DNA from 3 places in the Robbsia sp. KACC 23696 genome. Region 3 is predicted to be linked to each of the others. Evidence: predicted binding sites of a transcription regulator. Region 3 holds the regulator's gene; each other region holds the start of a gene.

Region 1 (10,476 bases), 1.4 Mb from region 3:
TCGGGTTCACGCTGCGCACGCCGCGTCGGCACCGGCGCCGACGCCTCGTTCGGGATGACGCCATAGTGCGTTTGCGCCAGCGCCAGCACCTGATCCGGCACGACGGCACCGGCCACCACGAGTACGGCGTTCTCCGGGCGATACCATCGGCGATACCAGTCACGGGCATCGTCGGCCGTCATCGACTCGAGATCGCTCATCCAGCCGATGATCGGCCAGCGCTGCGGCGAAGCGTGAAAGGCGGTGGCATACAGCTGCTCGAAGAGCAGCCCGCTCGGGTCGTCGTCGGTGCTCTGCCGGCGCTCCTCCATGATCACGCGGATCTCCCGCGCGAACTCGGCATCGTCGATGGCGAGGCGCGTCATCCGCTCGGCCTCCAGCGCCATCACCGCCCCCAGATGTCGGGCGGGCGCTTCCACCGTATAAGCGGTATAGTCCGTCCACGTCAACGCGTTCGCGTACGCGCCGAGCGCCTGCATCTGCTTGTCGTATTCGCCGGGTCCGTATCGGTTCGTGCCATTGAACATCATGTGCTCGAGAACGTGCGCGACGCCGGTCACGCCGCTGGTCTCATCGATGGACCCGGCGCGATACCAGAGCGAATGTGCCACGACCGGCGCCCGATGATCCTCTAGTACGTAGACCGTCAGACCATTATCCAAACGATGCACGGACAACGGCGCACCCGCGGCAACTGGCGCGACAGCGAGTTCCGCCAGTGCGACGTCAAGATCCATCGTTACCTCTCTGTTAGAATACTGGGCGCTTGCGCGTTGCTTTCCGGATTTCACAAATGTTCAGTTTTTTCAAACGCTTCGGCCGCTCTCAGCAGGACAGCAAGGATAACGCGGAACAGAAGCGCGATGATACGCCGCCACAGGCGCCAGCGCAGCCTACCCCCGCGGTTACCGACGCCGATGTGCAACATCAGCCATCGGTGCCTGTTGTCACGCCCGCACCGCCCGTTTTCACACCGCCGCCCGCGGCCCCGGTAACGGCGCCGACGCAGCCGCCTGCACCGTCCATCGCGCCGACGCAGGAGGCTTCGCACGCCGCTGCGGCACCCGCGTTCGTGCCGCCGACGGCCGGTTCGCCTCTCGTGCCGACCGTGCCGACGCCGCCTGTCGTGCCGACGGCACCCAGTGCACCGGCTAGCGACACGTCTGCGCAAGCCCCGGCTCCGGAGGCAAACGGCCAGCTCGATGCCCCACCTGCCGCGGCGCAGATCATCGCGCCGACGCCTGCTACGCTTGTCACGCCTGCCGCAGCTGCAGCGCCTGTCATGCCTGCCGCACCACCTGTCACGCTAACCGCACCTGCCGCGCCCAGCGCAGCCGTGCCGCCAGCGAGCGTAAGCCCGGTCGCCGCGGTAACCGCGCCCGCGCCGGCGGTCCGCGACGTATTCGAGATCGTACCGCCGCCGGAGCCGGAGCCGGCCGCGAAGCAATCCTGGCTGCAACGCCTGCGCGGCGGTCTGTCCCGCACGTCGTCCAATCTGACGACGCTGTTCGTCGGGGTCAAGGTCGACGAAGCGCTGTTTGAGGAATTGGAAGACGCGCTACTGCTTTCCGATGCCGGCGTGGAAGCCACGCAATTCCTGATCAACGGTCTGCGCCAGAAAGTCCGCAACGACCGTCTGACGGAGGGCTCGCAAGTCAAGGCCGCGCTTCGCAGCCTGCTCGTGGATCTGCTGAAGCCGCTGGAGCGCTCCATCACGCTGGGCCGCGAACAGCCGATGGTCATGATGATTACCGGTGTGAACGGTGCAGGCAAGACCACCAGCATCGGCAAACTGGCCAAGCATCTGCAGAAATACGGGCAGTCCGTGCTGCTGGCCGCCGGCGATACCTTCCGCGCGGCGGCGCGCGAGCAACTCGTCGTCTGGGGTCAGCGCAACAACGTCACCGTAATCGAGCAAGAAGGCGGCGATCCGGCCGCCGTCATCTTCGACGCCGTGAATGCCGCGCGCGCGCGGAAGATCGATATCGTCATGGCCGACACCGCCGGCCGCTTGCCCACCCAGTTGCACCTGATGGAAGAACTGCGGAAGGTGAAACGCGTCACCGCGAAAGCGATGGACGGCGCGCCGCATGAAGTGCTGCTGGTGCTGGATGCCAATACCGGGCAAAACGGCTTGGCGCAGGTCAAGGCGTTCGACGACGCGATCGGCTTGACCGGACTGATCGTCACGAAGCTGGACGGTACCGCGAAAGGCGGCATCCTCGCCGCGATCGCGCGGCAGCGCCCGGTACCGGTGTACTTCATCGGCGTCGGTGAATCGGTCGACGATCTGCAACCGTTCTCGGCGGTCGAATTCGCCGATGCGCTGCTCGGCTGAGACGCCGCAACCAACACCGATGCACAAAAAAACGCGGGAAAGGCCGGCGACGCTCGCCGGTCCTTCCCGCGTTTCGACTTTAGACGACCTTAACGCTGAACTCGCCGACGCCGTCGACAACGCCGTGCATCACGTCGCCCCGTACGATCTTGCCGACCCCTTCCGGCGTACCGGTCATGATCAAATCGCCGGGGAACAGTTCAAACAGACCCGACAGATACTCGACGGTTTCCGCAACCGACCAGATCATGTCGGACAGATCGCCGCGCTGACGCTCTTCGCCATTGACGGACAGGAAGATGGCGCCCTTCGACGGATGGCCGATATCGGCGGCACGATGGATCGGCCCGATCGGTGCCGAATGATCGAAACCCTTCGCCGTTTCCCAAGGACGACCCAGCTTCTTCGAGGCGGCCTGCAGATCACGACGCGTCATGTCCAGACCCAGCGCGTAACCGTAGACGTGATCTAGCGCTTCCGCGGCGGGAATATTCTTTCCGCCCTTGCCGATGGCCGCCACCAGCTCCAGCTCGAAATGCACGTCGTCGGATTTCGTCGGATAGGGGAAAGCGCCTTCGCTACCCGGAGCCACATAGACGACGGCGTCGGCCGGCTTGCTGAAGAAGAACGGCGGCTCGCGGTCCGGATCATGGCCCATTTCGCGCGCGTGTGCCGCGTAGTTGCGGCCGACGCAATAGATTCGGCGCACCGGAAAGTCGGCGTTGGCGCCGGCCACAGGAACCGCGGCTTGAACCGGGGGTTCGATAACATAAGCCATCACAAGTCTCCCAAGAACATCTTAAAAAACGATCGAATCGGAATAGGGGGAAAGCCGCGCATCGACGGGACGGCGCACGAACGTGCCGGCAGTCTTGCCGATGAAAGCGCTATAGTACTCGCGACAGCCGTCTTTTACCGAACTTGAACTTTATGCACCCGCCTTCCCCTGCCAGTGCCGCCGGCGCGCCCCCTGATCCGCAGCGCAGCCCCTCTGCCGGCGAGCCGTTTCGCTGTGCTCACCTGATCAAGGAAATCGGCCGTGGCGCCCGCGGCGCGCGTGCCTTGTCGCGCGAGGATACCGAAACGCTGTTCACCGCGATCCTGGACGACCGCGTGGACGACGTCGCGCTCGGCGCGCTGTTGATGGCTTACCGGATCAAGGGCGAAACGCCCGACGAACTGGCGGGCATGCTCGCTGCAGCCCAAACGCGCGTGAACGCGATCGCTTTTCCGCACGGCGCCATACCGGTGCTGTCGGCATCCGCGTCGGGCGCCACGAGATCGCCTCATTTCCGCCCGGTATCGATCCCGTCGTACAACGGGGCCCGGAAGATGGCGAACCTGGTCCCCTTGCTCGCGGCTTTGCTGGCGCAACGGGGGGTGCCGGTCGTTGTCCACGGCGTGCGAACGGACCCGGGCCGCGTCACCAGCGCCGCGATATTTACCGCGATGGGACTGCCGCCCGCCGAATCGGCAGCTGATGCCGGCGCTCTGCTTCACGCGGGCAAGCCGGTGTTCATGCCAATCGATGTATTGTCGACAGGACTGGATCGCCTGCTGCGTCTGCGCGCCAAGATGGGCGTACGCAACAGCGCGCATACGCTGGTGAAACTGCTGGATGTGTTTGCCTATGCCGCCGGCGAAAGTGGCGTGCGGCTGGTCAATTATACGCATCCGCCCTACCGGGACAGCCTCGCGGGCCTGTTTCAAGCGCATCCGTTTCTGGCGCGAGGCGATATCTTGCTCGCGCGCGGCACCGAGGGCGAAGCCGTGGCGGATGTCCGGCGCCAGGTGCAGATCGACCGGCTGCGGGACGGCGCGGCCGATGTGCTGGTGAATCCCAGCCGGAGCGACGATCTGCCCACCGATCCGGCATCGCTGCAGTTGCCGGACGCGGCCCAGGCGATGGACGCGCAAGCGACGGCCGACTGGATCGGCAGCGCGCTTGCGGATCCGGCACGCGTGCCGGCCAGCATCGCCCGACAGGTCGAACAGATCGTCGACATCGCCGGACAAGCTTAGCCTAGCCCATACCGGTTCCCGGCAGCCGAAACAGACTGGCCGGGGGATGCCATGCCGGGCAGCGCTTCACGCCCGGGCGCCGACGTCTATTAGCGCGGGATCAGCGGAAGTTGTACTGCACGTAGATCTGGTGGAAGTCGATCCCCGGATTCGGGCTCTTGATACTTGCATTCGACAGATGCTGGAAGCGGTATCCCACCTGATACTGCTGGTGATTGCCGAACTTGACGCCGAGGCCGACCATGTCTGCAAACTGGAAGGCGGTGGACATCGTGTAAGTATCGGAAAGACGATCATGTGTCAGCAGTCGAACACCGACACCCGCTTCGACGTAAGGCCGCAAGGCGCCTGACGATTTTTCGAAGCGCAGGACCGGCGAGACACCGAACTCGCCAATCGTCTTGCGCGCACTGGTTCCGACATCCCAGTACACCGCGTGCGCTTCACCGACCGCGGCGAAATTCCATCCGCCGATGTGCCAGAACGTCCAATGCGGGTCCCATACCAAGCCCAGGTCGAATTTTTGCGTGTGCACTTCGTGATCGTTCGCGAAGCCGTAGGCAAACTGCGCCCCCCAGGTACTTTCCGCATGGGCCAACGTCGGACCACACGACATCATCGCTGCGCCCGCGATCAGCGCGCAGCGAAGCGCTACTTTCGTAATTGGCATCTACTGCTCCATCGTCTGCCTACCGCAGTGGAAGGACTGCGGTTGTTTTTTTGATTTAATTGCGTTATCAAACAGTTAATCGAAATGTCTGTCTGGGAACGCTTGGACGCATGTCGCTAGAAGCACTAGCGATCGCATGGACATGCTGGAATCATTCTAAGCACTTTGTGACAAAGTTTGCTGACGGGTCCCCAATCGCGCGGAAATGAAGGACTTATGTAAGATTTTGAGACAATGTCCGCTGTCCGGGAACGGACCGTGCCCTGGACGTAGGTGCAGTAGAGGCGTACCATAGACGTTACCCTATCAAGAGATGCTTCCTGATAGTTTTTGAACTTTTCGTGGGACATCCTGTCCAAATAGCTATTAGCACTCGCTTTCATTGAGTGCTAATATCTTTCCGTCTTACCGCTGTCCTATAGACGTTGCTAACTGAGGAAAATCCGTGAGCGAAGCCATGTCCCCCACCCTTTCCAGCGCGGCCTTGCGCGGCGGCGCGCTGGCGCTGACGCCCAAGTCCTTGCTGACCGGGCACATCGGCAACATTGACGCATATATTCAGGCGGTCAACCGGATCCCGCTGCTGACGCAGGCAGAGGAAACCCAGTTCGCTCGCGATTTCCGTGAGCATCAGGATCTGGAAGCCGCGCGGCATCTGGTGCTGTCGCACCTGCGTCTGGTCGTCTCGATCGCTCGTCACTACCTGGGGTATGGCTTGCCGCACGCCGACCTGATTCAGGAAGGCAATATCGGTCTGATGAAGGCGGTCAAGCGCTTCGATCCCGAGCAAAACGTGCGACTCGTGTCATACGCGATGCACTGGATCAAGGCCGAGATCCACGAATACATCCTGCGCAACTGGCGCCTGGTGAAGGTCGCGACGACCAAGGCCCAGCGCAAGTTGTTCTTCAACCTGCGCAGCCATAAGCGTAGCGCGCAGGCGTTCACGCCGGCAGAGATCGACGGTTTGGCGAAGGAATTGTCGGTCAAGCGGGAAGATGTCGCGGAGATGGAGCGTCGACTTTCGGGCGGCGATGTCGCACTGGAAGGCCAGGTCGAGGACGGCGAAGAGTCGTATGCGCCGATTGCCTACTTGTCCGACTCCCGCGCCGAGCCGAGCGAAGTGCTGGAAACACGTCAGTTCGATCGTCTGCAATCGGACGGCTTGAGCACGGCCTTGGAGTCGCTCGATCAGCGCAGTCGCCGGATCATTCAGGCACGTTGGCTGAATGTTGAGGACGACGGTAGCGGCGGCGCCACGCTGCACGAACTGGCCGACGAATTCGGCGTGTCGGCCGAGCGTATCCGCCAGATCGAAGCCAGTGCGATGAAGAAAATGCGCGGCGCGCTAAACGCGTTCGCCTGATCGTACGGCTTGACCAGCTTAACCGAAGGCAGTCCCGCTGAGAGGCGGTACTGCCTTCGTGCTATCGACGCATCCCCTTTCGTTTCAGACCGGGTCCGGCGGCCACGCCGACGTGGGGCAGCTGTGTCCCGGGGTCAAGCCGTCTTATGCGACCGCGGCGGCGTCCGGAGCCAGCAGAAGACGCACATCGTGCACCCACCGGTCCACCCCTTCCCCATCCTTCGCGTACAGACGCAAACGCCCTTGTGGGTCGAATACGAAGCTGACGGCGGTATGCGCAATGCCATACGCGCCCGCGTCGCCATTTGTCGCATTGGTGCCATTGGGCGCTACAGCAATGGCCGCTGAGGCTCCTGAGGCCGGCGCGGCGGCCGGTGTCTTTTCGACGTAGACGTGGAATTGCTTCGCCAATTGCTGAACCGCCGCATCCGTCGGGGGACGCAAAGCGATAAAGCCGGGATCGAAGGCGTGCACGTATTCGGTCAGGATCGGCGGCGTATCACGCTCGGGATCGACGCTGACGAACACCACCTGAAGTTTGGTGCCATCGTCGCCCAGACGCGCTTTTGCACGCGCCAACTCGGCGAGCGCTGTCGGACACACATCCGGACATTGCGTATAGCCGAACAGTAGAACGACCACCTTGCCGTGCCAGTCCGCAATCGTACGAACGGCACCTTGCGCGTCGGGAAGGGAAAATCGGGGATCGAAATCGCGGCTGCCGGTGATATCGAGGTTATCGAAATCCGGGCCGCGCTTGCCGCAGCCGCCGAGCACGCCCGCGAACGACAGAAAACCGCTGAGGCCTACAACGCCGAGACCGCCCAGCACGGTACGCCTACGCGGAACGGCTCGCGGGGGTGGCGATGCACCGCTCGCGCGCGCATCGGCGGGAGGGGGGCGGCGGTCGAAGGACATGGTGCCGCGCCGGGTTCAGGCCAATATGCCGTAAAGCATCTGCGCGTAGTGGTCGACGAGCAAGGCGGCGAACAGCAGCGACAGATAGACGATCGAGAATCGGAAAGCACGGCGCGCCAACGCATCCGAATAATGACGCCAGATCTGCCACGAATACCGCAGGAACACACCGCCCAGGACGATCGCGCTTACCAGATAGACATACCCGCTCATCCGCGCCGCGAATGGCATCAGCGTGACCGCAAACAAGGCGATCGTGTACAGCAGGATGTGCAGCCGCGTGAGTGCCTCGCCATGCGTATTCGGCAGCATCGGCAAGCCCGAACTCAGATAGTCCTTGCGACGATACAGCGCCAGCGCCCAGAAGTGCGGCGGTGTCCAGATGAAGATGATCAGCACCAGCAGCCAGGCTTCCGCCGGCACCGCGCCAGTGGCGGCCGCCCATCCCAATGCCGGCGGCATCGCACCCGAGGCGCCGCCGATGACGATGTTCTGCGGCGTCGAGGGCTTCAGGATCAGCGTGTAGATGATGGCGTAACCGACAAAGGTTGCCACGGTCAGCCACATCGTCAGCGGGTTCGTAAACCGGTACAGCACCCAGGCACCGATGCCACCGAGCAATGCCGAGAACACCAAAATCTGGCGGCTGTTCAGTTGACCATTCGCCGACGGACGCCATGCCGTGCGACGCATCATCGCGTCCACTTTCTGTTCGACCAGGCAGTTGATGGCGAACGCGGCGCCAGCGGTCATCCAGATGCCGACGGTACCGCCGATCAAGACGCGCCAGGACACCATGCCGCGTGTCGACAGAAACATGCCGATGATGGCGCAGAAGACGGCCAATTGGGTGACGCGCGGCTTTGTCAGCGCGTAGTACTGCGCGGCGCGACTTTGCGGAGCGGAAGAAAGGGTTGTGCTATCCATCACTTATTCGGTGCGGGGTTGGCGCGCGTATCGGCGCGCTCGCCCGGTGCGGACGACGCCACGAAGGCCGTCGAAAAGGTCGGCGTCGAATGCGACGGCGCCGCGTGAGCCTGTGTCGCGTGCTGCTGTGCCGAATAGGCCGATTCGGGCGTGGATCGCGTCTGGGATTCCGCGGGAGACGAGGATGACGCTGCGCCGGTTTGCGCATCGACATCCGCTATTTTCGATGTCCGATGCCGTGCTGTGCAGACGCGATAGTTTAGCATGACGACGGTCAGCAGCATGATCGCTGCACCACCGTTGTGCGCGACGGCGATCGGCAGCGGCCATTTCAGCACGATGTTCGACAGCCCCGTCAGGAACTGCACGACCGCCAGCGCCACCAGCAGCCGGGCCGGCTGGCGCAGCGCCGGCGAGCGCTTCAGCGCCGAACCGAGCCACAGCAGGTACGCCACGACAACCACGGCAAAAACACGGTGCGTCCAGTGGATCGCGACCAAGGCCGACTGCGTGATCACCTCACCGTCGGCAGCCATGCCAAGCTTGCGCCACAGATGGAACCCCTGCGCGAAGTCCATCGGGGGGATCCACTGGCCGTTGCAGGTTGGGAAATCCGTGCAGGCCAGTACCGCATAATTGGTGCTGACCCAGCCGCCGAGCGCGATTTGCACGACCAGCAGCAGCAAGCCGACCAACACGGCCGCGCGCCAGCGGTGCACACTCGGATCGTAAGCAGGCTGCGGCGTCTGCGAGGCCGAAAACCAACCCAATCCCGCCAGCAAGGTCAGCGCCAACAGCAAATGGGTCGTGACGATCAGCGGTTCCAGCTTCTGGGTGACGGTCCAGGCACCGAACACGCCCTGCACCACAACCAGTCCCAATAAACCCAAGGGCCAGGCCAGCGAGATGCCGAGCACCTTGCGACGGACATACACGATCACGCCCTGCGCGATGATCAGCACGCCCAATGCCATGGCCACGTAGCGATGGATCATCTCGATCCAGGCCTTCGTCATCGTCACCGGCCCGGTGGGCATGGCCGTGGCGGCCAGATGAATCGCGTGGTGCGCACTGAAGGGCGAGGCGGTGCCATAGCAACCGGGCCAGTCGGGACAGCCCAGACCGGAATCGGTCAGGCGCGTAAACCCGCCGAACATTACCAGGTCCAGCGTTAGAAACGTGGTGACCCAGAGCAGCTTGCGGAACTTGGCCTGATCGCCCTTGACGAACACGTACGACAGCGGAAACAGTGCGATGCACAGTCCGATGGCGGCGAGTTGAATAAGATGGTCGAAGGAAATCATCGTTCTAGGCGCTCCCGATGCCGGCTGGGCAGGATACGCACTGCCGTTTCAAGGAGCGAGGTCTCGCGCACGGATCAACCCGCCGACAAGGCGAACACCAGACGCGTCGCCGGAACGGCCATGCCGATCATGATCAGGAATGGCACGACGAGCCAGACCACTTCGACGGTCATGCTGCCATGGAAATTCGTCCCGTCCTCGCTGCGTCCGCGCACGCGGCGCAGACGAACGATCGAATACAACATCGCGACGAAGACCACTGCAAAAACCAACAGGCAGAGCACCATCAGCGCGACATGAATGTCGGAAAGCGCATGCAACCACTGCGCGACATCAAATGCGGCCATCATCACCTCCCACCGGGGACCAGACCATACGCGCCGAATGCGGCGCGGGCACTGTCACACCGGCGCCGGCGCAGCGCGATCCAGTCTCGGAACGTTCGCCCTGGTGGGGCCCTCATCCTCGAAACGGCGTACCGGCGCGCAAACGGCGTCATGCGACCAAGCGCCGCATTATAGGCGCCGGACCGGCGGCGCAGCAACCGAGCCTGTTGCAAGCACGCGAGGTTCCGTCCCGTCTACCTGCCGAAATAGTCGAAGTGCAGCGCCGACGCGGCGTGTCGCACGTGCCGATCGCGCGGTGGAATACGGCATTAGGCAACGTTTACACCGATTTTAACGTCGCTTCCTGCGATATCGCCGCATTTGCTTCGGCTGCGCACGCGACGCGGCGTCCATTCGCGGCGAAATGCCGCACCGCCAAAAACAATATGATGCGTCAGCGGCAACGATGCCGTTATACGACGGACGCTGTTTGTCTCAATATCGATCGAGCAGCCCGCTGCGACCGGGGTCTCGCCACTCAGTTTGGCCCGCGGCGCAGACGCTGCCGCCCTTGCCGACCGCCGATATCGTCGATGCGAACGATC
Region 2 (10,476 bases), 1.8 Mb from region 3:
CACACCACGGGCACATTGAAGCGACCATTCAACTGGTTGCCGAATCGGCGGGCGAGCTGCGTCATCTCATGGGCCGCGCCGTCCGGGTGAAAAGGCAGACCGACGACGAGAACCGCCGGGCGCCACTCGGCAATGACTTTGCCGATTTCCGCAAAACGGTAATCGCGGGAACGGTTTTCGATGATCGCCAGCGGGCGCGCGGAGCCGGTCAGCGTATTGCCGACCGCCAGGCCGATGCGCTTCTCGCCGTAGTCGAATCCCAGTACGACCGAGGCATCGGAAACAAACGCCGGTGCAATGCCAGTCAAGCGTGCCCCGCCTCGCCGGACAACATCGACAAGGAGACGCCCAGCAAGGCCAGTGCGGCCTCCTGTCGCTGCTCGGCCGGAACATCGAAGATGATCGACGGGTCGGCATCGACCGTCAGCCAGCCGTTCTGCGCGATTTCGTTCTCGAGCTGCCCCGCGCCCCAGCCGGTATGCCCCAGCGTCAGCAGGAACTTTTTCGGTCCCTGCCCGCTTGCCACCGCTTCGAGCACGTCTTTCGACGTGGTCATTTCGAGCCCACCCGGTACCGTCATCGACGACGTATATTCGCCGCCCGGTTCGTGCAAGACGAAGCCGCGTTCGGTCTGAACAGGCCCGCCGAAGTACACTGGGAGGGAGGACAGGGTCGCGCTGTCGAGTTTCAGATCGATCCGATCGAATAACGACTTCAAGTCGATATCGGTGGGGCGATTGATCACGAGGCCGAGCGCGCCCTTCTCGCTGTGTTCACAGCAATAGATGACAGTACCCGAGAAATTCGAGTCCGCCATGCCGGGCATAGCGATCAGGAATTGGTTCGTCAGGTTAATGCGATCGGCAGAGGACTTGGACATGATGCAATTTTAGCAAAGACACGGTAACGGTATGCCCGAATTCAGTAACGCCCTGGTGTGGTTCCGGCGCGACCTGCGTACTCGCGACCAGACAGCACTCTACCATGCGCTGGAGGCCGCGCAGCAGGTCCACTGTGTGTTCATCTTCGACCGCGCCATCCTGGACGGGCTTCCCGCCAACGATGCGCGGGTCGCTTTCATTCACGAAAGTCTGGTCGAACTGCAGCGCACCTTGCAGCAGCACGGCGGCGGTCTGTGGATCGGCGAAGGCGATCCCGTCGAGCTGGTGCCCGCGCTCGCGCAGCAATTGCACGTCGACGCGGTCTTCCTCAACCACGATTACGAACCCGCGGCCATCGCCCGTGATGCGCAAGTCGCGGACCGGCTGGACGATGTCGATATCGTGCTGCGGTCCTTCAAAGACCAGGCAATTTTCGAGAAAAACGAGGTCCTGACGGGCGCCGGCAAGCCTTACAGCGTCTACACGCCGTACAAACGGGCCTGGTTGCTGGCCGCGCAAGGCGATCGCGCCTTCGCCGCGCGGCCGTCCGAGCGACATCTGGACCGGCTTGCCGCACCGCCGGCCCGCGCGCCAGCTTTCAAAGACCTGAAAGGGCGCCTGCATCCCCGCGAGCTGCCGTCGCTGCAGGCGATGGGCTTCGGCGAGGCGCAGACGCCCCTGCCGGCCGGCGAAGACAACGCATTGACGCTGCTGGAGCAATTCGAGAGCCGCGTGGGCGACTATCATCGCACCCGGGATTTCCCGGCGCTCGCCTCCACCAGTCTGCTGTCGACGCATCTGCGGCATGGCACGATCTCCCCGCGCGCGCTGGCCCGCACGGCCTATGCCGCCAGTCACGCGGCGCGCGACCGCGAGGGCGCGGAGACCTGGCTGTCGGAACTGGTCTGGCGCGATTTCTTTTTCCAGATCCTGTTCCACAACCCGCGTCTGGTCGTCGAGGACGAGCGCGAATTCGACGAGGACGAACACGCGGAGAAGGACGCGCTTCCCCGCCATCTCCGTACGCCGAAGCCGGCCCGCTACGCCTACAAACCGGAATATGACCGGATCCAATGGCAGAGCGGCAAGACCGCCGAGGCGCATTTCGCGGCCTGGTGCGAGGCGCGGACCGGCTATCCGCTGGTGGATGCGGCCATGCGGCAGATCAACCAGACCGGCTTCATGCATAACCGTCTGCGGATGGTGGCGGCAACCTTCCTGATCAAGGACCTCGGTATCGACTGGCGTCGCGGCGAAGCCTACTTCGAGCGGTTGCTAAATGACTTCGACTTGTCCGCCAACAACGGCAATTGGCAATGGGCGGCGTCGAGCGGCTGCGATGCGCAGCCCTGGTTCCGTATCTTCAATCCGCTGACGCAATCGGAAAAATTCGACGCCAAGGGCACCTTCATCCGCGAATGGGTGCCCGAGCTTGCCGCGCTCGACGACAAATCGATCCACGCGCCCTGGCTCGCAAAGCCCGAGATCCTGGCCCGGGCCGGCATCACGCTCGACAAGCACTACCCGCGTCCGCTCGTCGACCACGCCGAGGCGCGTCAGCGAACGCTGGAGCGCTACGACGTCGTCAAAAAGGTCGGCACCGAAGAAAACTGAGCCAGGCGATCGCACCACGCAAAAAGCCGGACCGCGTCGTGCTGACGGGGTCCGGCCCTATCGATCCATCGCGCGTCGTCAAGACACGCGTTGCGGATCAGATCTGAACCATCTCGAAATCTTCCTTGCGGGCCCCACACTCAGGGCAGGTCCAGTTGATTGGCACGTCATCCCACTTCGTGCCGGGCGCAATGCCCTCTTCCGGCAGTCCTGCCTCTTCGTCATAAATCCAACCGCAAATCAGGCACATCCAGCTTTGATATTCCATTCTTTCGATGCGTCCTACGACGATCCGCTACAATGCAAACCATGATGGTAACGGTTTGGCGCATCGACGAAAAGCCCGACTGGGCTTTTCTCATCGCGCGGAGCACCTGACCGCGCAATAAATTGACGCATGATAAGTTCCCCCCCTCCCATAGTTTTGACTTTCGGCATTGCCGATCCCACCGGCGCCACGGGCATTCAGGCGGACTTGGCCACCTTTGCGAGCATGGGCTGCCACGGCGTGAGCGTCCTGACCGGATACGCGGTCCGCGATTCCCGGGATTGCCTGGGCGTCACGGCCGTGGATCCCGAGCATGTCGCGGCACAAGCCCGCATGTTGCTGGAGGACATGCCTGTGGCGGCCTTCAAGATCGGCGCCACGGTACGCGCCGAGATCGCCAGCGCCATTGCCGAGGTCGTCGCCGACTACGACACCCTCCCGCTGATCCTGCACCCCGATCTGGGCCGCGATGCCAATGGCCATATGCTGGCCGACGAGCATCTGTGCGCGGCGATCGGTGAGCTGCTGGTGCCGCAATCGTCGATCGTCGTGGCCGATGCCTTCCTGGCGCGCCAATTGGCGAGCTACGAGGGCCTGGGCGCCGGCTTCACCGCCGATTTCATCGACGAGGAGCTGATCGAGGAAGCGATGCTGTCCGAAGAGCGGCTCGCCGAGCGCGTGTCCGACCGGCTGGCGCAGCGTTCGGCCGAGCAACGCGACGGCTGGCCCTCCACCGCCGCGATGCCGGCCGGCGCGGGGCTGGACGACCCGATGGGTGCCGATGCCGCCACCGCCGAGGCGGTTGCGCGCATCATCGACGCCGGCGCGGAATTCGTGCTGTTGTCCGCAGCCCACGGCAGCGACTACGCCCATACCGTGTTCAGCGAGCGTGGCCGCATCGGCCATCATCGCTTTGCCGGTGCGGCACCGATGATGGGACCGTGGCACGGCGTGGCGGGTCGGAACAGCCGGGATATCGGACAAGGCGGCAGTTCGGCCGCGGTCGCCGAGGGACGTGTGTCGTTCGCGCGCTCCCAGCCGGGCAGCGGCATCGGCTTCAGCGACACGCTCGCGGCGGCCGTCGCGGCGTTGCTGGCGCTCGGCCACACCGCCCCGGATGCGATTGCCGAAGCGCAACGCTATCTGGCGCAGGCGATGCGGCATGGTTTCCGCCCGGGCATGGGCGCGTGGATCCCGCATCGCTATTTCTGGAGCCGCGGCCCCGGCGCGCCGGGACTGCGTCCCCACGCGGGCAACGATAGCGACGACGAAGGCAACGCCGATCTCGCCGCGCCGCCGGCAGAAGTCGAGAGCACGGAAGAGGCGTCCGACACGCCGACACAGCCTGCCAGTGGCGAGATCATCATCGCCGAGCGTCGGGTCGCACCGATCGATGCCTGGTCGATGCAAGGCTCGCGTCACTAAGCGCGATCGGAGAAGCGGCGCTTGATGCGCCGTCCATAAAAAAACGCTGGTGGATCCAAGGATCCCCAGCGTTTTTTCTTTGTCCGCGGCCCGACTGAGACCGCGGAACACCGTGCGGTGAAGGCACGTGCCGATGAACTCGCCATCGACGCCCCCGCAATAAGACAGACAAGCGAACCTGCCGTCGTCTCGCGAGGTATGCCCCCACGGGCAAGGATATTTACATATCCATGCCCATGCCGCCCATGCCGCCCATCCCGCCCGGCATGCCACCACCTGCCGGCGCGTCGTCCTTCGGCAGATCGACCACGGCGCAGTCCGTCATCAGGACCAGGCCAGCAACCGAAGCGGCGTTTTGCAGCGCGCTACGCGTCACCTTGGTCGGATCGACCACACCCGCTGCGACCAGGTCTTCGTACTTGCTGGTTGCTGCGTTGTAGCCGACGTTGCCGCTTTCTGCCTTCACAGCAGCCACGACGACGCTGGCTTCTTCGCCACCGTTCGACACGATCTGACGCAGCGGCTCTTCCATCGCGCGCAGCACGATCTTGATGCCTGCGTCTTGATCGGCGTTAGCGCCCTTGACCGTTGCCACTGCTGCCAGTGCGCGGATCAGTGCCGTACCGCCGCCAGGAACGATGCCTTCTTCGACAGCAGCGCGCGTTGCGTGCAATGCATCTTCCACGCGTGCCTTCTTTTCCTTCATTTCGACTTCGGTCGCAGCACCGACGCGGATCAGTGCAACACCGCCTGCCAACTTGGCAACGCGCTCTTGCAGCTTTTCACGGTCGTAGTCCGACGTAGCTTCTTCGATTTGCGCGCGGATTTGCTTGACGCGTGCTTCGATGTTCACCGACTCGCCTGCGCCGTCGATGATCGTCGTGTTTTCCTTGCCGATTTCGACACGTGCTGCGTGGCCGAGGTGTTCCAGCGTGGTCTTTTCCAGCGTCAGGCCGGTTTCTTCCGCGATCACTTGACCACCGGTCAGGATAGCGATGTCTTCCAGCATGGCCTTGCGGCGGTCGCCGAAGCCCGGAGCCTTGACGGCAACGGTCTTCAGGATGCCACGGATGCTGTTGACGACCAGCGTTGCCAATGCTTCGCCTTCGACATCTTCAGCGATGATCAGCAGCGGACGGCTCGACTTAGCAACTTGTTCCAGCACCGGCAGCAGGTCACGGATGTTCGAGATCTTCTTGTCGAACAGCAGGACGTACGGATTTTCAAGAACGGCAACTTGCTTTTCCGGGTTCGTCACGAAGTACGGCGACAGGTAGCCGCGGTCGAATTGCATCCCTTCTACCACTTCCAGTTCGTCTTCCAGCGACTTGCCGTCTTCGACGGTGATGACGCCTTCCTTACCAACCTTGTCCATCGCGGCAGCAATCTTCTTGCCGACGGATTCGTCGCTGTTGGCCGAGATCGAACCAACTTGTTCGATTTCCTTGCTGGTCGTGCACGGCTTGCTCAGCTTCTTCAGCTCGGCAACCGCTGCCACGACGGCCAGATCGATACCGCGCTTCAAGTCCATCGGGTTCAGGCCCGCGACCACAGCCTTTTGGCCTTCGCGAACGATGGCTTGTGCCAGCACCGTTGCCGTCGTCGTACCGTCACCGGCGTTGTCGCTGGTCTTGGAAGCAACTTCCTTGACCATTTGCGCGCCCAGGTTCTGGAAGCGGTCCTTCAGTTCGATTTCCTTCGCAACCGAAACACCATCCTTCGTGACCGTCGGGCCACCGAAGCTACGCTCCAGCACCACGAAACGACCCTTCGGGCCCAGCGTAACCTTTACTGCGTTGGCCAGGATGTTGATACCCTCGACCATCTTCGCGCGGGGCGAATCACCAAAAGCGACTTCTTTAGCTGCCATGTTCTCAAACTCCTAGAATGCTTTGTACTTGTCGAACAACAGGATTCCGGCACGATGCGGCGCGGGCTCACGGCCCTCTTTCACTGCGCTGCGCGCAACTCGCGCATCCGTACCGGTGCGGCGCATTCCCGTTCGGCGCCGCGCACTGAAGCGTGGCCGGCCAACACAGGGAATGCGCGACGCGCCTATTACTTGTTCACGACCGCCATGATGTCTTCTTCACGCATCACCAGCAGTTCCTGACCATCGACCTTGACGGTCTGGCCAGCGTACTTGCCGAACAACACGCGATCGCCAACCTTGACGTCGAGGGCCACACGGCCGCCCTTGTCATCACGCTTGCCATCACCGATGGCCAGCACTTCACCTTGGTCCGGCTTTTCAGCTGCCGAATCCGGCAGAACGATACCCGAAGCCGTCTTGGTTTCTTGGTCGAGACGCTTGACGATGATGCGATCGTGCAAGGGACGCAGGTTCATACACACTCCTTTCAATTCAAAACAGGACATGACCACGAGGTAAATCGCGCGTGGCGCGATGCTTCTGCATCGGCGCCCGGTTGACTCCGCGCCACCTGAGACAGGCAGCTGTGGCGGGACGAAAGCCGCGTTTCCGCGGCCCGACGTGGTACTGACAGCCCGAAACCCCCGCCAGATGGCCCTTTCAGGCCTTTCCCGGCGTCTTCTGGGAAGGCTGTTAGCACTCTCCGCCAACGAGTGCTAAGTATAGGGGCGACCTATGGCAATTTCAAGGCGCAGATGCAATTTCCGGGAAAACCTGACCGGACGGCCGTAGGACCGGGTCGCGGGGCAAGCCAAGACGCGTGTATCGCGAACCGGGAGCCTATAAATACGCGAGAAGGAGGGAGAGGACCTATTCCCATCCCCGCCTTGCCTCCCTTCAGCCGTCTCACACACTGTCACGCCCCAGTCATTTCGATTTATTACATTGCAGGCTCAATCGAATCCCATAGAGGACCTGACCTGAAATGAAGAACTTCCCGCTTTGCGTGGAGGGCACCCCTGTGTCCAACGCGTCCATGATCGCCGCTTCGGCAGCATCGTTTGTCCCGCGCTTTCGCGCAACGCCGTCCGCCCGTGCGGTTCGCCGTGCCCTCGCCGCCCTCCTTCCCCTTGCCGTCCTTGCAGCCCCGCACGCCCATGCAGCGTCCAACGTGACCTTGTACGGCCTGATCGACTCCGGCGCCGAATTCCTGACCTCGGCAGCACGCGAGGCGTCAGGCAGCAAGGACAACGTCGTTCGTGCCACCTCCGGCAATATGTCCGGCTCGCGCTGGGGCCTGAAAGGCAATGAAGATCTGGGCGGCGGCACGCAGGCCCTGTTCCTGTTGGAAAACGGCTTCGACATCACCAGCGGCAAATCCCTGCAAGGCAGCCGCGAGTTCGGTCGTCTGGCGTATATGGGCCTGTCGAACAAGACCTACGGTCGCTTCACCTTGGGACGCCAGGGCGGGATCTTCCTCGACTGGGTCAGCAAGTACAACCCGCTCGGCAATGCCGTCTACGCGGTCAAGATGCAAGATCCGGTCTTCTCGGACCGGCTCGACAACACGGCGCGTTACGAGAACGCCTTCGGCCCCTTCCATGTATTGGCCCAGTATTCCAAGGGCTATGACGATGTGAGCTTCGGCACGTCCACGGCCGGCGACAACCGGCGTGCGCAAGTGATCGAAGGGGGCGTCGAATACCGTGGCGGCCCGTTCAGCGCCGTGCTGGCCTATGACCAGAAGAACGGCGGCTCGACAGCGCTCAACGCCGCCAGCACGGCGAAAGTCGGTGGCTATGAAGGCAATGTGAACCGTAGCGTCGCGCTGGCGGCCAAGTACAAGTTCGCCAAGGTCGACGTCTCCGGCGGCTGGCGCTATCGGGACGGGCGCGCCACGCATTTGACGACGCTGACGACGGAAGCCACCGAGATCTCGAACTTCTACTGGCTCGGCGCGACGTACAAATACACGCCTTCATTGTGGCTGTCGGCCACCGCGATGTATCAGGACTTCAAGGATACGAACCGCGATCCGTGGTCCTTCCAGATCAGCAGCGACTACTTTCTGTCGAAGCGCACCGATGTCTATGTCAACGTCGGCTATGTCCTGAATCGCCATGGCTCGAACCTCGGTCTGAATGGCTTCGGCACCGACGTCGTGGCCGGCAGCAATCAGTTCGGCACGATGGTCGGCATCCGGCATCGCTTCTAATATGGCGGCCGACGACGCCTCCGATGTCCTCGATACGCGCCCGCGCGACGCGGGCATCGCGATCCACATCGATCGGTTGAGCCATGCGTTCGTGCCGATGCCCGTGTCCGACGATGCGGCATGGGTGTTGGACGCGCTGACACTGACTGTGCCGGCCGGCACGACGATGGCCCTGCTCGGCCCCTCCGGCTGCGGCAAGAGCACCTTGCTCAAGTTGCTGGCCGGGCTGCTGCAGCCCTCCTGCGGCGCCATTCGCTTCGGTACGCGCTATGTCGCCAGCGGCGCGGTGCGCTCGCCCGCACAGACGCCGTCGGACGCGGCGGACTTTCCGCCGAATGTCTGGGTGCCGCCCGAGGGGCGCTCGCTCGGCATGGTGTTCCAGGACTACGCCCTATGGCCGCACATGACCGTGGCCGGCAACGTGTCTTTCCCCTTGGAAATGCGTGGTGTATCGCGCGCGGAGCGACGCGATCGCGTCCATGACGCATTGACGATGGTCGGCCTCGCGCATCTGGCGGAGCGTCGACCGCAAGCGCTGTCCGGCGGACAGCAGCAGCGCGTCGCGTTGGCGCGGGCCATCGTCGCGGCACCGGACGTGTTGCTGTTCGATGAACCGCTGTCGAACCTCGACCGCGATCTGCGTGTCCGTCTCTGCGAAGACATCGGCGCGATGCTGCGGCGTCTCGGCACCACCGCCGTCTATGTCACCCACGATCCCGAAGAAGCGCATGCCCTGGCGTCTCACATCGCCACGCTCGCCCACGGCCGCGTAGCGTCCGTGCGCCCCGCTCACCTCATTGAAGCTTTTCATCATGACGATCCCCGACGCGCTGGTTAAACTGTTCGCCAGACACGCTTTCCTCCCTTTTCTGACCATGTTGCTCGTCTCTCCCGCCGCGCCGGCGCATGCCGATACGCACGCCATTACTGTTTATACGGCCGGTCCAGGCACGCTGAGCCGTAAGCTCGCCGCGGGCTTCGAAAAGAAGACCGGCATCAAAGTCGATCTGTTCCAGGCCACCACCGGCAAGGTCATGGCGCGCCTGGAGGCCGAGCAGGCGAATCCGCGCGCGGACGTGCTGATTTCGGCGTCGTGGGATGCGGCGCACGACCTCGATGCGCGTGGCTGGCTCGCGCCGTGGCAGACGGCCGGCAGCCATGAAGCCGACGCCGTTCCCGCGCCGTTCAAGGCGCCGCACTACGTCGCGCAAGGCATCTCGGCGCTTGGCATCGTGTGGAACAGCCAGAGCAAGACACCGGAGCCGACCGATTGGCATGACCTGACGCTGCCCGCCTTCCGTGACAAGGTCACGATGCCGGACCCGGCGCTGTCGGGTGCATCGGCGGACCTGTTGCTGGGTCTGCAAGCGCGCCTCGGCACACAGGCCTGGCAATTGTTCGACGCGTTGAAGCAGAACGGCATGCAGATATCCGGCCCGAATGCGCAAGCATTGAATCCGGTGCTGCAAGGCGCGAAAGCGGCAGTATTCGGCGCCGTGGATTACGTTGCCTACGCCGCGGCGGCACAAGGCGAATCGATCAAGGTGATCTTTCCGTCCAGCGGCACCGTGATCGCCCCGCGTCCGATGATGGTGCTGAAAACATCCGCGCATCAAGCGGAAGCGCGCGCCTTCATCGACTATGTGCTGTCGAAGGAAGGTCAACAGGCGGTCGGCGAAGCGTGGCTAATCCCGGCACGCACCGACATCGCGCTGAAGCGCGCATCGTTCAACGATCTGCGCCTGCTGCCGCAAGACGGCGCGACCGGGCATGACAATCGCGCCGACGTGCTGGCGCGATTCAAGACGCTGTTTGCACAGCCGTGAGTCACATCGTCGACGCGCAAGGTCGGCGCGACACCGACAACCGGCCACATCCCGACCATCCCGTCGGCGCACGACGGTCCCCACGGCACGACGCATCACCGCAGCGCGGCGTGCGTCTGGCATCTATCGCGCCCGCGCTGCTGTGGCTGATCTTGTCGATCGTGGTAGCGCTGCCGATTGTCTTCATCGTTTTGCAGGCGATCTTCCCGGCGCTCGCCGATGGCCGCTTCACGCAGCCATTTGCCGCGCTGCCGGCGACGCTCGGTGCACGACAAACCTGGACCCTGCTAGGTAATACGGTGCGGCTCGGCATTGCGGTGGCGTGCGCCGCAACGCTCATCGGGACCGCGCTGGGTGCGGTGCGCGGCCTGTTC
Region 3 (10,476 bases):
CGCCCAGGAACGTGTCACCGTTCGTCGACAGCACTTCGAACTGCTTCTCACCGTCAACATCGGCGATTTCGATGATCGACACGTCGAACGTACCGCCGCCCAAGTCATACACGGCAACCTTGCGGTCGCCCTTTTCGCTCTTGTCCAGACCGAAAGCCAGCGCCGCCGCGGTCGGCTCGTTGATGATGCGCTTCACGTCCAGACCGGCGATGCGACCCGCATCCTTCGTCGCTTGACGCTGGCTGTCGTTGAAGTACGCCGGCACCGTGATCACGGCTTCCGTGACCGGCTCGCCCAGGTAGTCTTCGGCCGTCTTCTTCATCTTGCGCAGGATTTCAGCGGAAACCTGCTGCGGCGCCAGCTTTTCGCCGTGCGCTTCGACCCACGCATCGCCGTTGTCGGCCGACACGATCTTGTAGGGCATCAGATCGATGTCCTTCTGAACTTCCTTCTCGCTGAACTTACGACCGATCAGGCGCTTGACCGCATACAGCGTATCGCGCGGGTTCGTCACGGCCTGGCGCTTCGCCGGTGCGCCGACGACGATTTCGCCGTCCTTCAAATAGCCGATGATCGACGGCGTGGTCCGCGCGCCTTCGGCGTTCTCAATGACCTTGGCCTGCTTGCTTTCCATCACCGCAACGCAGGAATTCGTCGTTCCCAGGTCAATGCCAATGATCTTGCCCATCTTATTCATTCTCCTGGCTGTGTCAGCCGTCCGGCGGAGCGCGGCTCCGCGCAACAATTCAAATATGTTCGAAAAATAGGTGCGGCCACGCCAATTTCAAGGGCTGGACCGCGAAAATGCTGCCTTTTGTCGCGCGCTACGTGTCGCGCGACCGCCGACGCTTACTTCGGCGCGGCCACCATCACCAGCGCCGGGCGCAGCACGCGCTCCGCGATCACATAGCCCTTTTGCAGGACCGTGACAACGGTATTCGGCTCTTGCTCCGCCGGCACCATCGAAATGGCCTGGTGAAAGTGCGGATCGAACTTTTCACCCGTCGCCGGCGCCACAACCTTGATACGACCCTTTTCCAAGGCCGCCAGCAGTTGCTTCAGCGTCAGGTCCATCCCTTCGCGCAGCTTCTCGGCATTCGAGGCGTCCGCGCCGAGCCCGGCTTCCAGGCTGTCCACCACCGGCAGCAGGTGTTCGGCGAAACTCTCGATTGCGAACTTATGCGCTTTTTCCTTCTCGTCCTGCCCGCGACGTCGGACGTTTTCCGTCTCCGCCTTGGCCCGCAAGAATTCTTCCTTCAACGCGGCGATCTGCGCCTGCGCTTCCGCCAGTGCCGCTTCGGCTTGCTGGTCGGCGCCATCGATCTGGTCGCTCGACGCCGCTGCCGTCGCCGCCGTGTCGGCCTGCGATGCCTGATTCACCGCGTCCGCCGCGGCATTGTCCGTCGTCTGCTGATCGCGGTTCGCTGGATTGTCTTGCATGCTCGTTTCCCGTCTGAGTCTGTGTGATTGATCCGGCGCACGGCCCTCTCCCCACGAGTTGGAGACGATTCCGTTGTTTTCAAGTCCACAGCGCAGAAATTTACGCGACGCGGTGGACTGCCTGCCGCAGCATTTCGTCACGCGCCGCGGGTGACCCAAAAATACCGCTCGTGCGCGTCCGACGAGGCGTTGTTACCGCTCTCCCGCCCCCTTCTCGGCAGCCCTGGGAAAACCCGCAACACGTGGTTACATTCTTTACCCGAAACAGGGACTTAGCCCGATGACGCCGCCCTGCGGCCGCATTAGAATGACGACGTGCATTGGGATAGACCAGTCCCGTCGCCGCGCAGTCAAAACAAGAGGTGAATAAATGAAATTGACATTCGCAGTCGTCTTCATCCTGACGCTCCTGGTGGCGGGAACGACGACCATTTGCCTGTCCGGCGCCGTAAGCGCGCGGACCTCGGAATACGGCACCGCGAAAGCGCTGACCCGCGACTGGCTCAATCCCTATCCGGCCAGCCATCGGGCGTATCGTGAGCTGAACTCCCCACTCGCGCAATAACACGTCGCTCGCGTTTCGTCGGCCGGCCGTGCCAGCCATCGGCCGGCTCGCGAAACAGCTGACGACGCGTGCGTTCGGCCTCCCGCGCCTGAGCGCTCGCCTCGGTTTCCTCGTAGAGCAACCGCGCCACCGGTGCCGGGCCCCGCACTTCGCTGACATCCCGCACGACGACAATCCATCGCCCCGCCTCGATATCGATCGTCACGACCTCCCCGATACGGACATCCCGCGACGGTTTGACCGGATCTTCGCCCACGCGGATGCGGCCGTTCTGCACCGCCTGTTGCGCCAGCGACCGGGTTTTGAAGAAGCGCGTCGCCCATAACCATTTATCGATACGTGCCTTGCCGCCCTGCGTGTCGGCGCCCTTGCTCGGGCCCCGCGCCTCGGCGTCGTCACGTGCCCCGGCCTCCGTCCCCTTTTGCTGGGAACGGCCCGACCGCCCGCGACTCATCGCGACGGACCGCCGGGCCAGCCGGCGAGATTATCGGCGCACAGGGTGGCAAGGCCGGCAATCCATGCCGGCGCATCGTTCAGGCAGGGAATGCGGCGGAATGTGTCACCGCCGGCATGCAGGAAGGCATCGCGGACTTCCAAGCCGATTTCCTCGATCGTCTCCAGGCAATCGGCGGTAAAGCCGGGCGTGAACACGTCGATGCGTCGGGTTCCCGACTGCGCCAAGGCGATCGCCGTCGGTTCCGTATAAGGCTGCAGCCATTCGGCCTTGCCAAAACGCGACTGGAACGTCACCCGGCAGGCATCACTGTCTAGCTCAAGCACTTCCGCCAGCCGTGCGCCGGTTGCCAGACACTCGGCCTGGTACGGGTCTCCCAGCGTAATGGTGCGCTTCGGCACGCCATGGAAACTCAGCAGCAGCTTGTCGCCGGCTGCAAAGTCCGGGGCGCCGTGTTCCCGCCAGAAACGCGCCACCTGCTCGGCCAGCGCAGCAATATAGCCGGGGTCCGTCGGATAGGATTTGACGGCCCGCAATGCTGGCTGGTCGCGCATCTGGCGCAAGGTATCGTAGGCTGCATCGAAAGCGGTCGCCGTCGTGGACGCCGAATATTGCGGATACATCGGCAACAGCAGAATCCGCTCGATGCCGTCGGCCTGCAGCGCGCGGATCTGCGCGCCGATGTTCGGCGTGCCGTACCGCATCGCATACTCGACGCGCACCGGCAGACCCAGTTCGGCAAATCGACTGCGCAAGGCGGCGGTCTGCCGCACGGTGTAGACCCGTAGCGGCGATCCTTCGTCCATCCACACCGACGCGTACTTTTTAGCGGAGGCGCGCGAGCGCAGCGGGACGATGACGCCCCGCAGCAACGGTTGCCACAACAGCGCCGGAATCTCGACGACACGCGGATCCGACAGAAATTCCGTGAGGTAGCGTCCTACCGCGCCCGGTTCCGCCGCATCGGGCGTACCGAGATTGATCAGCAATACCGCCGTTCCCGACGCTGCCCGTGCATCGGCGACGGACGACGACGCACCATACGATGCCGGCGGGACAGCTGAAGGTGAGGTAAGCGATGGCGATGCGGACATGGCCGAGGACGCTGCGGCGGATGGCTCGGACAAAAGGTCCGCGCCGAGGGCACTGATCGGTGAATTCATAGTGAGGCGCATTGGCAGGCTGTTCGTCAGTGTACCCCGAGGCGCCATCGCTGCGCCTGGGAGACCGGATCAGTGCTGACTTAATGCGTTCGACAACAGTCGCGCGGTGATATCGACGATCGGAATCACACGGTCATAGGCCATGCGCGTCGGACCGATCACGCCGAGCGTACCGACGATCTTGCCGTCGACCTCGTAGGGCGCGGTGACCACGCTCATCTCCTCGATGGGCACCAGACTAGACTCGCCGCCGATATAGATCTGCACGCCCTGCGCATGGCTCGATACGTCGAGCAATTGCAGCAGGCTGGTCTTCTGGTCGAACAGATCGAACAAACGACGCATCCGGTCCATGCTGGACGAGAGGTCCGTGACTTCCAGCAGATTGCGCTCGCCGGAAATCAGCAGCGTGTCGCCGTCGCCGGACGCTTCCTCGCTGCCGACCTCCACCGCCGCCTGCATCAGATGCGTCATATCGGCCCGCACGGCGTCGATTTCTTCACGCAGGCGCCGACGGACTTCCTCGAACGACTGCCCGGCGTAATTCGCATTGATATAGTTCGACGCTTCCACCAGCTGCGACGGCGAATACTCGCGCTGCGTCGCCATGATCCGGTTCTGGATGTCGCCCTCGGGCGTGACGATGACGAGCAGGATGCGTTTGTCGGACAAGCGCATGAACTCGATTTGCCGGAAACTCTGGCTGCGGCGTGGCGTCAGGACAACACCGGCGAACTGCGACAAATTCGACAGAATGCCCGCGGCGGCGGCCACGACCTTCTGCGGCTGGCCTTGCTGGAGTTGCGCCGCCACCCGCTTTGCAAAATCGGCGGCCTCGCCGTCGACGGTCAGCGGCTTCGACGTCAGCATCGTGTCGACGAACAGCCGGTACCCGCGCGGCGTCGGGATCCGACCCGCCGACGTGTGCGGGCTGGTGACCAGACCGAGGTCCTCCAGATCCGACATCACATTGCGGATCGTCGCGGGACTGAGCGCCAGTCCGGAATACTTAGACAGCGTGCGCGAGCCGACAGGCTGACCTTCGGCGATATACCGTTCGATCAGGGTCGTCAGCAGTGTTTGGGCGCGAGGGTCTAGCATGAAGGAATTCTAGCGCAATCCGCCCCCAGCAGGCCGGTAACGGCAGCGATTACAAGCGAATAGCGGTAATTCCGCCACTGCGGTTCGATTGCGCCCGCAGCCGACGCCCCGCGAGTCGTTGCAATGGGACCGCCGGCCGTGCGCGTCGATCAACCGTTGCGCGTGCCATTTCGCCAAGGCACTGGCCGAATGCCCGAGGGACGCGGCGATGCCGTTGCGGTAGAGTTCTCCCCATCGCCTGTGGTGTAATGCGCAAATGGAAACACGCTCCCCCTTCAAGACCGTCGCGCTGATCGGCAGGCCGAATACGCCGAATATCGGCGAACCGTTGCTGACGCTGGCTCGCGCCATCGAAGCACGCGGCTTTACATTGATTTTCGAAGCGGCGACGGCTGGCGAGATCGATCTCAAGAATCATTTGGATTCGCTGCAGGCCAAGCCGTCGGTGGCGACAACCTCCGAGATCGGCGAGCGCGCCGACGTCGCGGTGGTCGTCGGCGGCGATGGCACGATGCTGGGCGTCGGGCGCGAATTGGCGCCGTACGGCACGCCGTTGATCGGCATCAACCACGGGCGTCTGGGATTCATCACCGATATCCCGATCGCCGATATGAACCGGGTGGTCCCGGAACTGCTCGACGGTCAGTACGAACGCGAGGAGCGCACGCTGCTCGAGGCGCGGATCATGCGCGACGGCAAGCAGATATACGACGCGCTCGCTTTCAACGATGTCGTGGTGAACCGCAGCGGCTTCTCCGGCATGGCGGAACTACGCGTCGTCGTGGACGGGCGCTTTATGTATTCGCAGCGTTCGGACGGCCTGATCGTGGCAACGCCGACCGGCTCGACTGCCTATGCGCTGGCATCCCAGGGCCCGATCCTGCATCCGCAGGCCGGTGGGATCGTGCTGGTGCCGATCGCGCCGCAGGCGCTGTCGAATCGCCCGATCGTGCTGCCGGACAAATCCGAGATCAGCGTGCAGGTCATCGGCGGCCGCGAGGTCAACGTCAATTTCGACATGCAATCCTTCACGGCCCTGGCCCTCGACGACATCATCGAGATCCGGCGCTCCTCACATACGGTGCCATTCCTCCATCCGGTGGGATATAGCTACTTCGCCACGCTGCGCAAGAAGCTGTACTGGAATGAACATCCGGCCAACGATCCACGGCAGAACTGAACGCCGTCATGCTTCGACACCTTTCGATTCGCGATTTCGTCATCGTCGACCGCCTCGACATCGAGTTCGACGCGGGATTCACCGTTTTCTCCGGCGAGACCGGCGCGGGCAAATCGATTCTGATCGATGCGCTGGCGCTGATCCTGGGCGCACGCAGCGATGGCAGCGTGGTGCGCAACGGGGCCGTGCGCGCCGATCTGAGTGCCGTATTCGACGCGCCGCCGGCGCTGGCCGAATGGCTGCGCGACCATGCGCTCGACGACGCCGATTATGCGGCCGAGGCGCACGCGGCTGCGGCGGCCAAGGACACGAAGGACGTCGCCAAGCCGACGCGTGGCAAATCCGCCCGCAGCGGCGCGCCACGATCCGCGCCGGTCGGACCGCCGGTGATTTTGCGCCGCGTGGTCGATGCGACCGGTGCACGCTCGCGCGCTTTCATCAACGGGACGCCGGCAACGCTGGGCCAGTTGCGCGAACTGGGCGAAATGCTCGTCGATATCCACGGCCAGCACGCGCATCAGGCCTTGATGCGGCCCGATGCGCAGCGGCTGCTGTTCGATACCCACGCCGGCGCGACGCAAGCCGCTGCGCGCACCGCCTCGGCCTGGGCAGACTGGCGTGCGGCACGCGCGCGCATCGACGACGCGCGCAAGCGCAGCGAGCAGATTCAGCTCGAACGCGAGCAGTTGGCCTGGCAGGTCAATGAACTGGAGACGCTGGCGCCGCAGGCCGGCGAGTGGGAAGAAATCGGCCAGGAGCATCAGCGCCTTTTCCACGCCGCCAATCTGATCGACGGGGTACGCGGTGCCATCGATGTCCTGTCCGAATCCGACGATGCGCTGATCGGCCGCGTCTCAGCGATCACGAGCCGTATCCAGGCACTGGCCGATATCGACGAGAATCTGCGCGATGTCCTCCTCGCGCTGGAGCCCGCGCAAATTCAGCTGCAGGAAGCGGTCTACTCGTTGACGCATTACGCGCAGCGCCTCGATCTCGATCCGCAGCGGCTGGAGCAAGTCGACGAGCGCTTGAACGCGCTCCACGCGGCCTCGCGGAAGTTCCGCATCGCACCGGAAGCGCTCGGCGATGCCTTGGGCGAACGGCGCACGCGACTGGCGGCGCTGGACGCCGAGGCGGACTTCACGGCGCTCGAAAAAGCAGAACAGGAAGCGGCCCTGGCCTATCGTGAAGCCGCGCAGGCGTTGTCGACGATTCGGCACGCCGCGGCGGGCGTGCTATCGGCGGGCGTCACCACCGGCATGCAGGAGCTGTCGATGGTGGGCGGCAGTTTCGAAGTTGCGCTGACGCCGCTACAGTCCGTCCGGGATGGCGACAGCAATCATCTGGTCGGCGGCCCGAACGGTCTGGAACAGGTCGAGTTTCTGGTGGCCGGGCATCCCGGCGTGCCGCGCCGCCCCTTGGCCCGAGTGGCATCGGGTGGGGAGTTGGCACGGATCAGTCTGGCGCTGTCGGTCATTGCCAGCGCCGCCAGCCCGACGCCGACGCTGATCTTCGATGAAGTGGATACCGGTATCGGCGGCGCGGTGGCGGAAGTGGTCGGACGGCTGCTGCATCAGTTGGGTGGCATGCGCCAGGTGTTGTGCGTGACGCACTTGCCGCAAGTCGCGGCACGGGGCGATCGCCATCTGCGCGTGGCAAAGCAGGTTCGGGACATCACGACGCAGGCCGCGGTCGGCGGCGACGAGATCGGCGCCGAAAGCGAGACCGTCAGCGCGGTCAATCGGATCGATGGCAGCGAACGCATCGAGGAGATCGCACGGATGCTCGGCGGCATCGACATCACCGCGACGACGCGCCGACATGCGAAGGAAATGCTGTCCGCGTGAGGGGCGCCTAGCCCATCGGATCCCCCGACAACGTGGGATCCAACGCCGGCGTCGTGTTGCCGAACACGTGGTCCCATAGTCGGCGGACTGCTTGCCGCTCCGCTTCCACCCGCGGCGATGCCACGCGGGCATGCGTGGCGCCGTCCAGCCGCACTCGATGTTGCAGAATCCGATAACGCCGATACGCGGCCTGCACCGCATGGATGTCGTCGATCGGCGCGAATCCCAATCCCGCCAGGACATCGAGCAGGGCCAGATTGCCGCTATTGCGGATCAGCGCCGGATGGTGCGCCGCATGCAACAGAACGCCGTATTGCACCAGGAACTCGATATCGACCATGCCGCCTCGGTCATGCTTCAGATCGAACAGACCGCTGTGATTCGGATGCCCGTCATGCACGCGATCGCGCATCGCGACGATCTCGGCCGCTAGCGCCTGCCCGTCGCGCGGCGTCGCGAGCACCTCGGTGCGGATCGCCTCGAACGTCGCGCCGATCGCCGGATCGCCCGCGCAATAGCGCGCCCGCGTGATGGCCTGATGCTCCCACACCCACGCCGTGTTGGCCTGACCCGCCGCGCGTTGTTGGTAGCGACGGAATCCGTCGATCGGCGTCACCAGCAAGCCCGATGAACCGTTCGGCCGAAGCCGGAGATCGACATCGTAGAGTTGGCCTGCTCCCGTCGCCGTCGTCAACCAACTGATAAGCCGACGCGCCAGACGCGTGTAATGCTCCGCCACGTCGTCGCCCTCGCGCTGGTCGTCGTAGAGGAAGATCAGGTCGAGGTCCGAACCATATCCCAACTCTTTGCCGCCCAATTTCCCATAGGCGATGATCGCAAAGCGCGGCAGGTCGCCATCCAGCATCGGCCGCTCGGCAATCGCGCGCCAGACGGTCTCCAACGTCACGTCGAGGATCGTGTCGGCCAATTCCGATAGGCGGTCGCTGACCGCTTCCACGCTCAATACGCCGTACAGATCCCGTAGCAGAATGCGAAAGGTTTCGGCATGCTGGGCATGACGCAGCAGGTCCATCTGCTGCTCGACGTCGGGCGCGGCCTGGACGCGGGCGCCGCCAACGCCGGCAGCCTTGGCCGTGCCGCGCAGCTTCTCGCGCAGATCCCGCGCGAACGCCGGCCAATCGAAGGGCGCGTGCACGGTGCGGTCGTCGAGCAATTCATCGAGCAATTGCGGATGCTTGATCAAATAGCTGGCCGCCCACTGCGCGCCGGCGAGCACGTCGAGTACACGGCGTAAGGCCGCCGGAAACTCGGTCAGTAAGGCCAGATAAGCGCGGCGGCCGCAAATCCGTTCCAGCAGATCGAGCCAGCGCACGAACACCAGGCGTCGGGCACTCGGGCCGGACTCGCCCGCGGCAGCCGCGTCACGCGATGCCGCGGAGGCCGATGCCGACAGTTCGACCAGCGCACGGCGGACCAGTGCATCGACCCGCTCGCGACTTTCCGACGGCAACTGCTGATAACGCGAGGCCGTATGCATCGCCCGCATCCGCGCGACCAGCTCGTCGAGCGCGACATCATCAGCGCCGGGGCGTTTGCTTGTCGCCTCCGCACGCGCCTCGCCTCCCTTTTCCGCGTCGTCGCTGTCGATCAACCCGAGGCTGACCGCGTACTGCCGCAATGCGGCGCGCCCTTGCGGCCCATCCGATCCGCCCTCCGCCGAGGTTTCATGCCACAAGGCCGCGGCCGCATCGTCAACGGCGTGAGACGGCGGAACGGCGGACAGCGCCGCCGGCGCATCGCCGCCCACACGCAAGGCCGGACCGTCGGCCGATGCGCCGGTCGGCAAGGTGCCGGCCGGCGGTGCATCCTGTGGCGCGAAGACCTGTTCGAACTCCCGTTCCACCACGTCGCGATGCCCGGCCAAAGCCGCTTGCAGCGCCGCGTAATCGCCGATGCCTTGCGCATCGGCATATCCCATCGCGGCAGCCAAAGCGACACGGCGCGACGCTTCCACCGGCATCGCGTGCGTCTGCGCATCTTCCGCATATTGCAAACGATGCTCGATGCGCCGCAGAAAATCATAGGCGGCACGCAGCGCATCGACGTTGGCGTCACCGATCAAGCCGCGCTGCGCTGCAATTGCTAAGACCTGCAATGTCGGTCGCAGTCGGAGCGCCGGATCCTGCCCGCCCCGCACGAGTTGAAACACCTGAGCGCCGAATTCGATTTCGCGAATGCCGCCGCGTCCCAGTTTCACGTCGTCGGACAGGTCCGGCCGGAGCAGCGCCCGTCGCCGTGCCTCCTCGCCGATCTGCCGATGCAGCGAACGAATCGCGTCGATGACGCCGAAATCCAGATAGCGCCGATAGACGAAGGGCCGCACCAATTGATCGAGTTGCACCGCAAGCCGCGCCTGCGCATCGCGCACGACGCTTTGATCGACACACGGCAGCAAGCGCCCCTTGATCCACGCGTAGCGCTCCCACTCGCGACCTTGCACGAAGAAGTAGGCCTCCAGCATCGCCATGCTGCAGACCAGCGGGCCGGAATCGCCGTTCGGCCGCAAACGCATGTCGACACGGAAGACATAGTCATCCGCGGTGCGTTCGGACAGCGCCCCGATCAGCTTGCGCCCCACCCGCGTGAAAAAGTCGTGATTGTCGATACCCGCGCGTTCGCCGCCGGTGGTCTGTCCCTCTTCCTCGTAGACGAAGATCAGATCGATATCGGACGACACATTCAATTCGCGACCACCGAGCTTGCCC

The links. Region 3 encodes HrcA, which represses chaperone genes, less so after heat shock. Its sites were predicted from a motif close to TTAGCACTCNNNNNNNNNGAGTGCTAA; they were not measured.
Positions count from the first base shown of each region.
Region 1: the regulator HrcA is predicted to act here: its motif matches at 5,397-5,423, upstream of rpoH (RNA polymerase sigma factor RpoH).
Region 2: the regulator HrcA is predicted to act here: its motif matches at 6,755-6,781, upstream of groES (co-chaperone GroES).

Region 1 is NZ_CP156626.1:874,198-884,673, reverse strand. Features, by position in the region: gene ABEG21_RS03570 (pitrilysin family protein) at 1-737, opposite strand, end outside; gene ftsY (signal recognition particle-docking protein FtsY) at 1,226-2,338, shown strand; gene ABEG21_RS03560 (fumarylacetoacetate hydrolase family protein) at 2,418-3,116, opposite strand; gene ybiB (DNA-binding protein YbiB) at 3,269-4,360, shown strand; gene ABEG21_RS03550 (acyloxyacyl hydrolase) at 4,461-5,030, opposite strand; gene rpoH (RNA polymerase sigma factor RpoH) at 5,488-6,396, shown strand; gene ABEG21_RS03540 (SCO family protein) at 6,541-7,314, opposite strand; gene cyoE (heme o synthase) at 7,330-8,241, opposite strand; partial or broken gene ABEG21_RS03530 (COX15/CtaA family protein) at 8,481-9,545, opposite strand; gene ABEG21_RS03525 (cytochrome c oxidase subunit II transmembrane domain-containing protein) at 9,620-9,895, opposite strand; gene ABEG21_RS03520 (methyltransferase domain-containing protein) at 10,410-10,476, opposite strand, start outside.
Region 2 is NZ_CP156626.1:1,269,423-1,279,898, reverse strand. Features, by position in the region: gene ruvX (Holliday junction resolvase RuvX) at 1-299, opposite strand, end outside; gene ABEG21_RS05285 (YqgE/AlgH family protein) at 305-880, opposite strand; gene ABEG21_RS05280 (deoxyribodipyrimidine photo-lyase) at 912-2,495, shown strand; gene ABEG21_RS05275 (rubredoxin) at 2,593-2,763, opposite strand; partial or broken gene ABEG21_RS05270 (bifunctional hydroxymethylpyrimidine kinase/phosphomethylpyrimidine kinase) at 2,893-3,336, shown strand; partial or broken gene ABEG21_RS05265 (bifunctional hydroxymethylpyrimidine kinase/phosphomethylpyrimidine kinase) at 3,814-3,981, shown strand; gene groL (chaperonin GroEL) at 4,409-6,058, opposite strand; gene groES (co-chaperone GroES) at 6,247-6,537, opposite strand; gene ABEG21_RS05250 (porin) at 7,083-8,276, shown strand; gene ABEG21_RS05245 (ABC transporter ATP-binding protein) at 8,278-9,114, shown strand; gene ABEG21_RS05240 (ABC transporter substrate-binding protein) at 9,152-10,102, shown strand; gene ABEG21_RS05235 (iron ABC transporter permease) at 10,213-10,476, shown strand, end outside.
Region 3 is NZ_CP156626.1:3,026,640-3,037,115, forward strand. Features, by position in the region: gene dnaK (molecular chaperone DnaK) at 1-688, opposite strand, end outside; gene grpE (nucleotide exchange factor GrpE) at 850-1,440, opposite strand; gene ABEG21_RS12685 (hypothetical protein) at 1,811-2,005, shown strand; gene ABEG21_RS12690 (RNA-binding S4 domain-containing protein) at 1,944-2,459, opposite strand; gene hemH (ferrochelatase) at 2,456-3,622, opposite strand; gene hrcA (heat-inducible transcriptional repressor HrcA) at 3,692-4,723, opposite strand; gene ABEG21_RS12705 (NAD kinase) at 4,980-5,903, shown strand; partial or broken gene ABEG21_RS12710 (AAA family ATPase) at 5,912-6,163, shown strand; partial or broken gene ABEG21_RS12715 (DNA repair protein RecN) at 6,290-7,750, shown strand; gene glnE (bifunctional [glutamate--ammonia ligase]-adenylyl-L-tyrosine phosphorylase/[glutamate--ammonia-ligase] adenylyltransferase) at 7,758-10,476, opposite strand, start outside.